DNA from 3 places in the Methylobacillus pratensis genome. Region 3 is predicted to be linked to each of the others. Evidence: predicted binding sites of a transcription regulator. Region 3 holds the regulator's gene; each other region holds the start of a gene.
What was found. Region 3 encodes sigma-54, which starts transcription at its own class of promoters, with help from an activator protein. Its sites were predicted from a motif close to TGGCACNNTTCCTGCT; they were not measured.
Positions count from the first base shown of each region.

Region 1: a site for sigma-54 is predicted at 1,197-1,212, ahead of ACW4YW_RS10880 (DUF1549 and DUF1553 domain-containing protein). Genes of this name have one in related genera too.
Region 2: a site for sigma-54 is predicted at 1,510-1,525, ahead of ACW4YW_RS08905 (nitrate- and nitrite sensing domain-containing protein). Genes of this name have one in related genera too.

Region 1 covers NZ_JBSUSR010000004.1:289,745-292,995, forward strand. The annotation lists gene ACW4YW_RS10880 (DUF1549 and DUF1553 domain-containing protein) at 1-1,084, opposite strand, end outside; gene ACW4YW_RS10885 (efflux RND transporter permease subunit) at 1,593-3,251, shown strand, end outside.
Region 2 covers NZ_JBSUSR010000003.1:295,966-299,216, forward strand. The annotation lists gene ACW4YW_RS08905 (nitrate- and nitrite sensing domain-containing protein) at 225-1,496, opposite strand; gene ACW4YW_RS08910 (protein kinase domain-containing protein) at 1,632-3,251, opposite strand, start outside.
Region 3 covers NZ_JBSUSR010000003.1:110,969-114,219, reverse strand. The annotation lists gene hprK (HPr(Ser) kinase/phosphatase) at 1-213, opposite strand, end outside; gene hpf (ribosome hibernation-promoting factor, HPF/YfiA family) at 323-649, opposite strand; gene ACW4YW_RS07920 (RNA polymerase factor sigma-54) at 680-2,146, opposite strand; gene lptB (LPS export ABC transporter ATP-binding protein) at 2,166-2,888, opposite strand; gene lptA (lipopolysaccharide transport periplasmic protein LptA) at 2,977-3,251, opposite strand, start outside.

The sequences.
Region 1 (3,251 bases), on a different contig from region 3:
CGGGGCTATCCTTGTTCTCGCCCGTCACTTGCAGGTAACCGCCGAAATCCTCCTCGGTTGTCACATTCGCCAGGCGGTGGTGCACCCAGCGGTCCGTGGCGTTCCACTCCCCTTGGGGCTTGAAGATGGATTCTCGGCTATCGGTCAGGTAGCGCTCCCGGTGATATTTCTCGGCCTCAGCCTTGATTGGCTCGATGATGGCAGCGCGCTTGTCCCGAATCTCCTTGGTTGCAGCTTCCCATTTCGCGAGGTCTTGCTCATATTGAGTTTCAACTGGACCTTTTGGCGCGGGAATATTCTCGACCAAATTGACATTGGCAAAGAATGAATGCAATGCGAAATAATCCTTCTGCGAAATCTTGTCGGACTTATGGTTGTGACACCTTGCGCACTCCAGCGTGGTACCCAGGATTGCGGTGCCGATCGTATCGGTAATGTCGGTCGCGATCTGGTATTTGCGCTGTATCAAGTCGCGCGAGTTCTTGTTATCGGGGAAGCCTGCCAGAAACCCGGTGGCAACCAACGCATTGTTGTCGCCGGGATACAGTTCGTCGCCGGCCAGTTGCTCCTTGATGAATTGGTCGTAGGGCTTATCCTCGTTGAAGGAATTAATCACATAATCACGATAGCGCCACATGTTCGGGCGAGTATTGTCATTCTGAAATCCGGTGCTATCTGCATAACGTGCCAAATCCAGCCATTTACGCGCCTGACGCTCACCATAGCGCGGCGACGCCAGCAAACGGTCCACCAGCTTCTCGTAGGCGTTTGGCGATTTATCGTTAACAAAGGCGTCGACCTCGGCGGTGGTTGGAATCAAGCCCCAGGCGTCCAACGTTGCGCGACGGATAAAAGCGGCACGGCTCGCTTCCGGGGAAGGCTTGATACCTTTTTCCTCCAACTTCGCGAGTACAAATGCGTCTATGGGCGTACGTACGAATTTCTTTTGTTGTATGGCAGGCGCTGCTGGCGAAGCGATCGGCTGCCAAGCCCAATCGCGGTCCTTACCTCTGCTTGCACTAGCTTTTGCAGAAGCGTCTGTTTCAGACTCTGCCGCAATGGCCCAGCTTGCGCCAAGCAACATGACTAGAATCAAAAAACTAATGTTTTTTCTCATTTTGGATGATTCCTTAATTGTCGGATAATTAGCATTTTTAAACCCTAAAAACGCCAATGCATTAAACCCACAATCCATGAGCATGTAATGTGCCAACCCAATGACACTCATCCAAAAATAAAAATAATTTATTGATTATTAAATAAAAATTAAATATTCACATCCTTTTTCGCAAACGGAAAACCCTTCACACCTGCTGAGGCAACAACAGAAAATCACAAGAAAATGTTGATGCCAATACAGTCGCATTTTTCGTGCTTAATCTTCTGACTGTACCGACAAAAACAGTTGCCCAAAAATCAACATAGAATTGCTTGAAAATAAACAATACTCAGTCTTTTTTCTACCCTTTATCTGGACAATTCCTACGTTTACTCTTGGGTATGATTTTTGCTATTTATCTCGGTCCTTTCACGAGAAAGCCTCCGCAATCACGTCAGATATTCAGCAGAAATATCGGAGATAAATTTTAGTTATGTGGATTGTCAATATTGCCCTTCGCCGCCCTTACACTTTTATTGTCGCGGCACTTTTAATTGTATTGTCCACGCCCTATGTCCTGCGCAACATGTCCATGGACATATTCCCGAATATCCATATCCCCGTGATTGCCGTCACCTGGACTTACAACGGGCTTTCCGCAAAGGAAATTGCAGACCGCATCACCGGCCCGACACTGCGCGGCCTCAATCAAACGGTAGAGGATGTCGAGCACACGGAGTCGGTCTCGTTGAATGGCTTGTCCATCAGCAAGATCTTTTTCCAGCAGGGAACCGACATCCGCTCGGCAATGACCCAGGTGCTTTCCAACGTCACGACTGCCCAGCGTTCCATGCCGCTCGGCATGCAGCCCGCGCAAGTGGTCCAATATTCGGCGACAGATCTTCCTCTGATACAGCTTGGCCTTTCCAGCGAGACGGTGTCCGATATTGAAATTGGCGATGCCGTCAACAATATCCTGCGTCCCAACCTTCTGAAGATTCAAGGCGTGACAATGACGTTTCCTTACGGGAATCGTGGGCGGCAAGTGGCGGTGAACCTCAATAACGCGGCCTTGATGGCCAACGGCCTGACGCCTAGAGACGTCAGCAATGCCATTGCCGAGCAAACCCTGATCTTGCCGACCGGCACCATCAAGCTGGGGGAAAGCCAATATGACGTCAACCTTAACGGGGCGATTTCAAGCATTCCCAAGATAGGCGATATCCCGATCCGTACCATTGATGGCAGGACTACCTATGTACGCGACGTGGCCCAGGTGCGCGATGGCTCCACCCCAGCAACCAATATCGTGCGGCAAGACGGAGAGCGCGGCATTCTTGTCTCTGTATTGAAAACGGGAGGCGCATCCTCGCTGGATGTGGTCAACAAGGTGAAGGCTGCCCTGCCGAAGACAATGGAAGCCTTGGAAAACATCAAGCTCAAAGCCATGTTTGACCAGTCTTTGTTTGTCAAAGCGGCCATCAGCAACGTAGTGTTTGAGGCATTGATTGCAGCAGCCCTGACCGCCGCGCTGATCTTGCTCTTCCTCGGCAACTGGCAAACCACTGCGATTATCGCGGTATCCATCCCGTTATCCATCATGTCATCATTGATCGTGCTGCATGCGATTGGCGAGACCATCAACCTGATGACGCTAGGCGGCCTTGCCCTCGCGATCGGTATCCTGGTGGATGATGCCACGGTAGAAATTGAAAATGTGGAGCGGCACATGCATATGGGCAAACCGCCTCATCAAGCGATTCTCGACGGCGCGGCGGAGATTGCCGTACCTGCCTTTGTCTCCACCCTATGCATATGTATCGTGTTTGCGCCCATGTTTTTCCTGGAAGGCATTCCGCGCTATTTGTTCGTCCCCATGGCAGAGGCGGTGATATTCGCCATGCTGGCCTCTTATATCATTTCGCGCACCCTCGTTCCTACGCTGGTGATGTTCATGATGACAGCGAAGAGGAAAGGCAAACAAGCAGGCGATATCAAGATAGTGTCGGGCCTGCATCGAAAATTCAACAGCGCCTTTGAAACCTTTCGGCAGTCTTATGTCAGCCTGCTGGGGGCGCTGCTGAACCGCCGTCGCAGCTTCAGTTTGCTGTTTACCTCGTTCTGCCTGCTTTCGTTGGGGATTTTCCCGTTG
Region 2 (3,251 bases), 180 kb from region 3:
CTATGCGCGCCGCAAGGTGGTGCTGCCGATGCTGCTCGAACAATGGCAACCGCCATTGGCTGCCGCTGTTCAATCAGGCATCAGCAATTGTCGTGCCAAATAGAATTTGTTTTATAAATTCCTTGTTTTTTAAGGATATTTATTAGGTTCCGGCATTTTTGTTAATTCCGGCTGACGGCGCCGGGTTGCACCACCTGAGTGCGGTTGCACCACGATCACCTCACTCAGGATAGGGAATTCTGCCTGGCGAGGATGTTGTCGGCCACATCGATGATTTTGCGGTTCTGTTCCATGGCGGTGCTGCGCATGATTTTGTAGGCCTCGACCTCGCTGATGCCGCGCTTGCTCATGAGCAGCCCCTTGGCGCGTTCGATCTGTTTCCTCTCCGCCAGCGCTTTCTTGGTTTCCGACAGCTCGTTTTCAATCTCGGCAATCTGCTGCGATTGCTGCTGCAGCAGCGAGACGATGGACTCCATGGGGTAGGAGTGCTGATTGTCGTGCGCGAGGAAGGTGTAGGCGTTTTCCACCGGGATGGAGAGATTAAAGAAAGCGCTGTCCAACGCAGCAGGCTGGGCCGGCTGGCGGCGCACTTTCTGCAGGTACTGGCGGGTCTTGTCCAGGTCGCTCTTCGCGTCGTTGACCAGCGTCTCCAGCATGTCATGCATGCCCTTGATGAGCTGGCACTGGATATGCCAGATATCGGTGAGGCGTTGGCTGCAGAGCTCGAACCACTCATCCCCGTCGTGCGTTTTCACGGCTTGGCCGTCCTGCGCATGGGTGAGCTTGTTGCGGTATTGCCGGTGCCGCTGGTGGATGCTGGTATCCATCGAAGCCGCCCATGACTTTTGCAACGGGCTGCCGCCGAATTGGCAGAACAGCTCGAAATGCCTGTCCTGCAAGGCAACCAGCTCCAGCAGCTTATGCTGGTGTTCCTGCTGCACATGGCCGGAGCCGAACATATAAGAGCCTACGGCACGTTCCTGCCCGGCAAACTCCTTGCCCTGCACCAGGTTGTAAAGCGCGAGCAGATAAGTGGAAATCTTGCTGTTGACGGCATTGTCGGTAATGTCGAAGATCAGCGAAATCAGGCTGCCGATAAAGCGGTTGAACGACTGTATGCAATCGGGAAATGAAATCTTGTGCAAGGTCACCTGGTGGCGTAGCGATTTCAACTGGTCGAAGCCGAGCAATATCCATGAAACCAGGGTGAGCTGCTTGGCGTCGGCCATGCTGTTATGGTCCAGGTGGCGTTGCAATGCCTCGCGGAATTTCAGCTCCAGGCCCTGGTTCTGCTCGATGATCTCGCTGCGTTCCTTGCCGAAACGCTGGCCGCTTGAAGCCAGGTAAAGGCAGCTTGCGCCACGTTCTGCCTGGATCTGGTGGATGGTCAGGCCGATGGTCTCGACAAACACGGTGCATACCGACAGCCGCTCGAGCTCCTCGATATGCCGTATCTTGGCCAGGATGATGGTTTGGTCGGGAGAAATATCTTTCATATTAAAACTCGGTAGCAAAAATCATGCGCAACAGCATGGCGGTTGCTGGTTCAACGATGATTGTCAATCGGCTAAGGCAGCGGCAGAACAGCAAGTTTCTTCCTGGAACCTTGATTCTTCTGGATGCATGCAGGTTCAGGAGAGTTTGATGATGTAGAGCAGGACGACGACGAGCAGCAATAATAGCAGGCTGGTCGTCTTCCAGAACAGGAGAGGATTCTTCTCCACTAGCCCGCCCCTGTGCCTGTCGAGGAATTGCCGGTTGGGATGTCTCAGGTCATGAATGAATTCCGACAAGGCAGGGTAGCGTTTTTCCGGTTCCGGGTGCACTGCTCTCGCCAGCGCGTCGTCTATCCATGAAGGAATGCTGCTGTGCCCGTCGATGGCGGAAGTATAGGACAGGCGCTGCAGTTGCGCGCGGGTCTTGATTTTGGCGGCCTGGGCGCCGTAAGGCAGCTTGCCTGTGAGCATCTGGTAGGCGATGACGCCCAATGAGAACTGGTCTGAAAGCGCCGAAGCGGCATCGCCGAGGAAGTATTCTGGCGCCATGTACTGAACGGCGCCCGGAACGGGAAGGGTTTCGGGCGCATTGCATTCCTCAAGGCCTGCGACCCAGACTGCGCCGAAGTCGATGATTTTGACCACGCCGTTGCGGTCTATCATGATGTTTTCCGGACGCAGGTCCTGGTGCAGCATCTCGGCGCGATGGAAGGCCTGCAAACCCTTGGCAACCTGCTCGACGATGCCGCGCACCGTTTCCAGGTCCGGCTTGGGATGGTCCCGCATCCACTGCGCAAGGGTGATGCCCTCGATGAACTCCATGCCGATATAAAGATATTGCGGTTTGCGTTCGCGTTTGCACGGTTTCAGCACGTGAGCGCTGTTGATGCGCCGCGCTACCCATTCCTCGAGCGCGAAGCGGTTCAATTGCGCCGCGTTTGCACTCAGGTCGGTAGACGGCGTTTTGAGCGCCACCTGCTGGCCGGTATCGCTGTCGATCGCCAAGTAGAGGTGGCTGCGGTGGCTGTGATGCAGTTCCCTGACGATATGGTAGCCGTCGAAATCCATCCGTGCTTCCAACAAGGGCGGCGCGGGAAGGCTCGGGTACGGCAAGAGCGGGCCGGGCCGGCGCTGGTCTAGGCGGTCTATCCTGACAATCTGTATCGTCAGGTTGTCCCGGCTGCCGCGCTCAAGGGCTTCTTCCACGATCCGCCTCGCAGCGGCGTCTAGGTCATTCGCGTTGCTGGCGATGGCGGCGGCGATGCATTGCGCGTCCGTATGTTCGTACACGCCGTCCGAGGCCAGTACGAAGATGTCCTCTTCCTCCACCGGCATGCAAAGGTAGTCGATCTCGACCTGCGGACTTATGCCTAATGTCCGGCTCAGGTAGTTCTGCTCTGAATTGACGGCGACCCTGTGATCCTCGGTGAGTTGTTCGAGCGCTTGGCCGCTGAGCCTGTAGATGCGCGTGTCGCCGACATGAAAGAGGTGGGCATGGCCGGATTTGATCACCAGGGCGCTGATGGTGCAGACATAGCCTTTGTCATTGTCATAGCGGTATTGGCTGCGCCGGGTCTGGGCATACAGCCAGGAATTGACCGCGCTCAATACGCAACGGACGGCATGCTTGGCGCTCCACGCATCTGAGGTGCAGTAATAGTCGCTGAGCAGGTTGCGGATCACGGATTCGCTGGCGACCTGGCTGACGGCGCTGCTGCTGATGCCGTCAGCCAGCGCGACCACGATGCCCTTGGT
Region 3 (3,251 bases):
CTTGAGACTGCGTAAATAATCCATTTCTGCGCAACCCAGCACCTGCACGCGGTTGGGATGCACAAAATTCAGGTGACCAACCAGCGCCAGGGATGGCTTGGTCACGGTTTCACTGGTCAGGGGGTTATCGCCGCCGGCTAACCCTGCTACCCATTTCAGCTTGAGCTTGCGGCGCGTATCCTTGTAAAGCTGGGTAACACTGATTTCAGCCATGTGTGCTTAATACCTTGGGAATGAATAAGCGGAAGGATTTGCTGCAAGAGCGCCAAATCCATGCATGAAAACCGGACTTGGCACTCTTTTGCAGCATTTCGCTAAAAGATTACTCGACCACCTGGTGCTTCAAACCTCCGGATGCCTGGTTGTGGTTGCTGACTTTTTCCTTATGTTTCACTACCTGGCGGTCGAGCTTGTCAGCCAGCGAGTCAATCGCGCTGTACATGCTTTCCGCCCCGCATTCCGCGTGCAGGTCGTTGCCCGGCACATGCAGGGTGGCTTCCGCCTTTTGCACCAGTTTCTCCACGCTCAGCGTGACCTTGAGGTCAATCACATGGTCAAAGTGATTGCTGAGTCGTGCCAGCTTGGACTGCACATATTCGCGCAGGGCTGGGGTAACGTCGAGGTGATGTCCGGTCAGGTGCAAATTCATAACGCTCTCCTTACTTGAAAAACGCGCAAATCAAAGCGACTTGCGCTGGTTGGCCGCGGGTATCTGTAGAGACTCGCGGTATTTCGCTATGGTTCTTCTTGCAACAACTATGCCTTGTTTGCCAAGGATGTCGGTAATCTGGTTGTCAGACAGCGGCTTCTTCGGGTTTTCCTCGCTCACCATCTGCTTGATCAACGCGCGGATCGCCGTGGCGGAGCACGCCCCTCCCGACTCCGTCGCCACATGGCTGCCGAAGAAATACTTCAACTCGTACACGCCGCGCGGTGTGAGCATGTACTTCCTCGTCGTCACGCGCGACACGGTGGATTCATGCAGGCCCAACTCGTCTGCAATCTCGCGCAGCACCAGCGGGCGCATGGCTACCTCGCCGTGTTCGAAGAAGTTGCGCTGCCTATCCACAATCGCCTGCGACACGCGCAGGATGGTGGAGAAACGCTGCTGGATGTTCTTGATCATCCATTTCGCTTCCTGCATCTGGCTCATAAGGTATTGACTGGAGCTATCGCGATTACGTTTCAGGATGCCGGCATAAAGCTGATTGATGCGCAGCTTGGGCACCACTTCGTCATTGAGGCTGGCGATCCAGATGCCCTTCACCTTTTTCACCACGATTTCGTGCTGGATGTAGTGGTCCGAGGTGATATGGCTGAACTCGCCGCCTGGGCGTGGGTTGAGTTGGGTCACCAGCTGCTGCACCGTTTTCAGGACATCGTCGTCGCAATGCAGCAGTTTGCGCAGGCGCGTGTAATCGCGGCTCGCCAGCAAAGGCAGATGTTGCTCGGCAACCTTGATCGCCAGGTCCACGGAGGGCGTATCTGCCGGCAGGGCGCGCAACTGCAATGCCAGGCACTCGGCCAGGTTACGGGCGCCGATGCCGGGCGGATCGAGGTTCTGGATATGCTTGAGCGCGGTTTCCAACTCGAGCAGGTCGATTTCGAGCTCTTCCGGCAGAAGCTCGGCCAGCTCTTCCAGCGACTGCTCGAGATAGCCGTCGTCATTGATGGCGTCCACCAGCACCATCGCCAGGGTCTGGTCGCGTTCTGACAGCGGTAGCAGCTTGATCTGGCTCAGCAGGTGCTCGCGCAAGGTGAGGTTGACCGCTTCCTGGAAACTGAAGTCGTTGTCGTCGTCATTGTTGGCGCCGCCCTCTTCCCAGCGGTTGCTGCCCTGGAAAGATTCGAAGTAATCGTCCCCGCCGCCGAATTCGTCAACGCGCGGCAACTCCTCGCTGGCTGGCGCAGGCGCCTCGCTGGCAGGAGCGGCGACCGCGGCATCCGGAGCGGGACTGTAGCTTTCGGACATCTCGGCAGCACCGTCCGGGCCGTCTATGCGCTCCAGCAAGGGGTTGGCCTGCAACAGCGACTCCAGCTCCTGGTTGAGTTCCTGCGAAGACAGCTGCAACAGCTTGATCGACTGTTGCAACTGCGGCGTCAATGCCAGGTTCTGGGAAAATTTTAGCTGTAGACTTTGTTTCATCTCTCTAATTCTGCGTTGACTACAGGCGGAAATCCTTGCCCAAGTAAACTTCTCTTACACTTTCGTTATGTATGATCTCGCTGGGCTTCCCCGATGCGAATACGCGGCCTTCATTCACGATGTAGGCGCGATCGCATATGCCCAATGTTTCACGGACATTATGATCCGTGATCAGTACCCCGATATTGCGCTCGGTCAGAAAACGCACGATCTTCTGAATGTCCAGCACGGCAATCGGGTCGATCCCGGCAAACGGCTCATCCAGTAGGATGAAACTGGGATTGGTCGCCAAACATCGGGCGATTTCCACCCGGCGTCGCTCGCCACCGGACAGGCTCACCGCCATGCTGTTGCGTATATGGGTGATATGGAGCTCCTGCAGCAGGGATTCAAGCTGTTCCTTCTGCTGCTCGGCCGTCATGTTCTGCAATTCGAGGATGGCCTGGATGTTTTCCGTCACGGTCATCTTGCGGAAGATCGACGGCTCCTGCGGCAGGTAGGCCAGGCCCATGCGCGCGCGCTGGTGTATGGGCATCCGGCTCAGATCCTTGCCATCCAGCAATATGCGTCCGCCATCTAGGGGCACCAGGCCCACCATCATGTAGAAACTGGTAGTCTTGCCCGCGCCGTTCGGCCCGAGCAACCCGACCACCTCGCCGCTGTTGAGCTGCAGGGAAATATCCTGCACCACGGTGCGCGACTTGTATTTCTTGCGTAAGCTTTCTACGATTAATTCACTCATTTATGCAATATCTATCGATGCCGTCTCTATAAAGCGCGGTTGCCTTCGGCCCGCATACAGACAAAGGCCCTCCAAATAGCCGTCAAGCTCAGGGAGTTTCTGCCGCGGGTTTCTTCTTGGGCTGGATAATGGCCCGCACTCGGCCAGTGGGTGTTGCAGGTGTCGCCGCTTGCGAGCCGCCGCTGATGACTTCCGCATACTCGGCATTGGCGTCATACATGATGTAGTCGCCATGCACGATATCCTCGCCGCGTTTGACCCATGCCTTGGTAAACAGCTGCACCTTGTCCATGCGTCCATCATACTCTATCCGCTGGGCGCTGCCTTCCATGTATTCGTTCTTGCCATCGCGCTTCTGCTTGA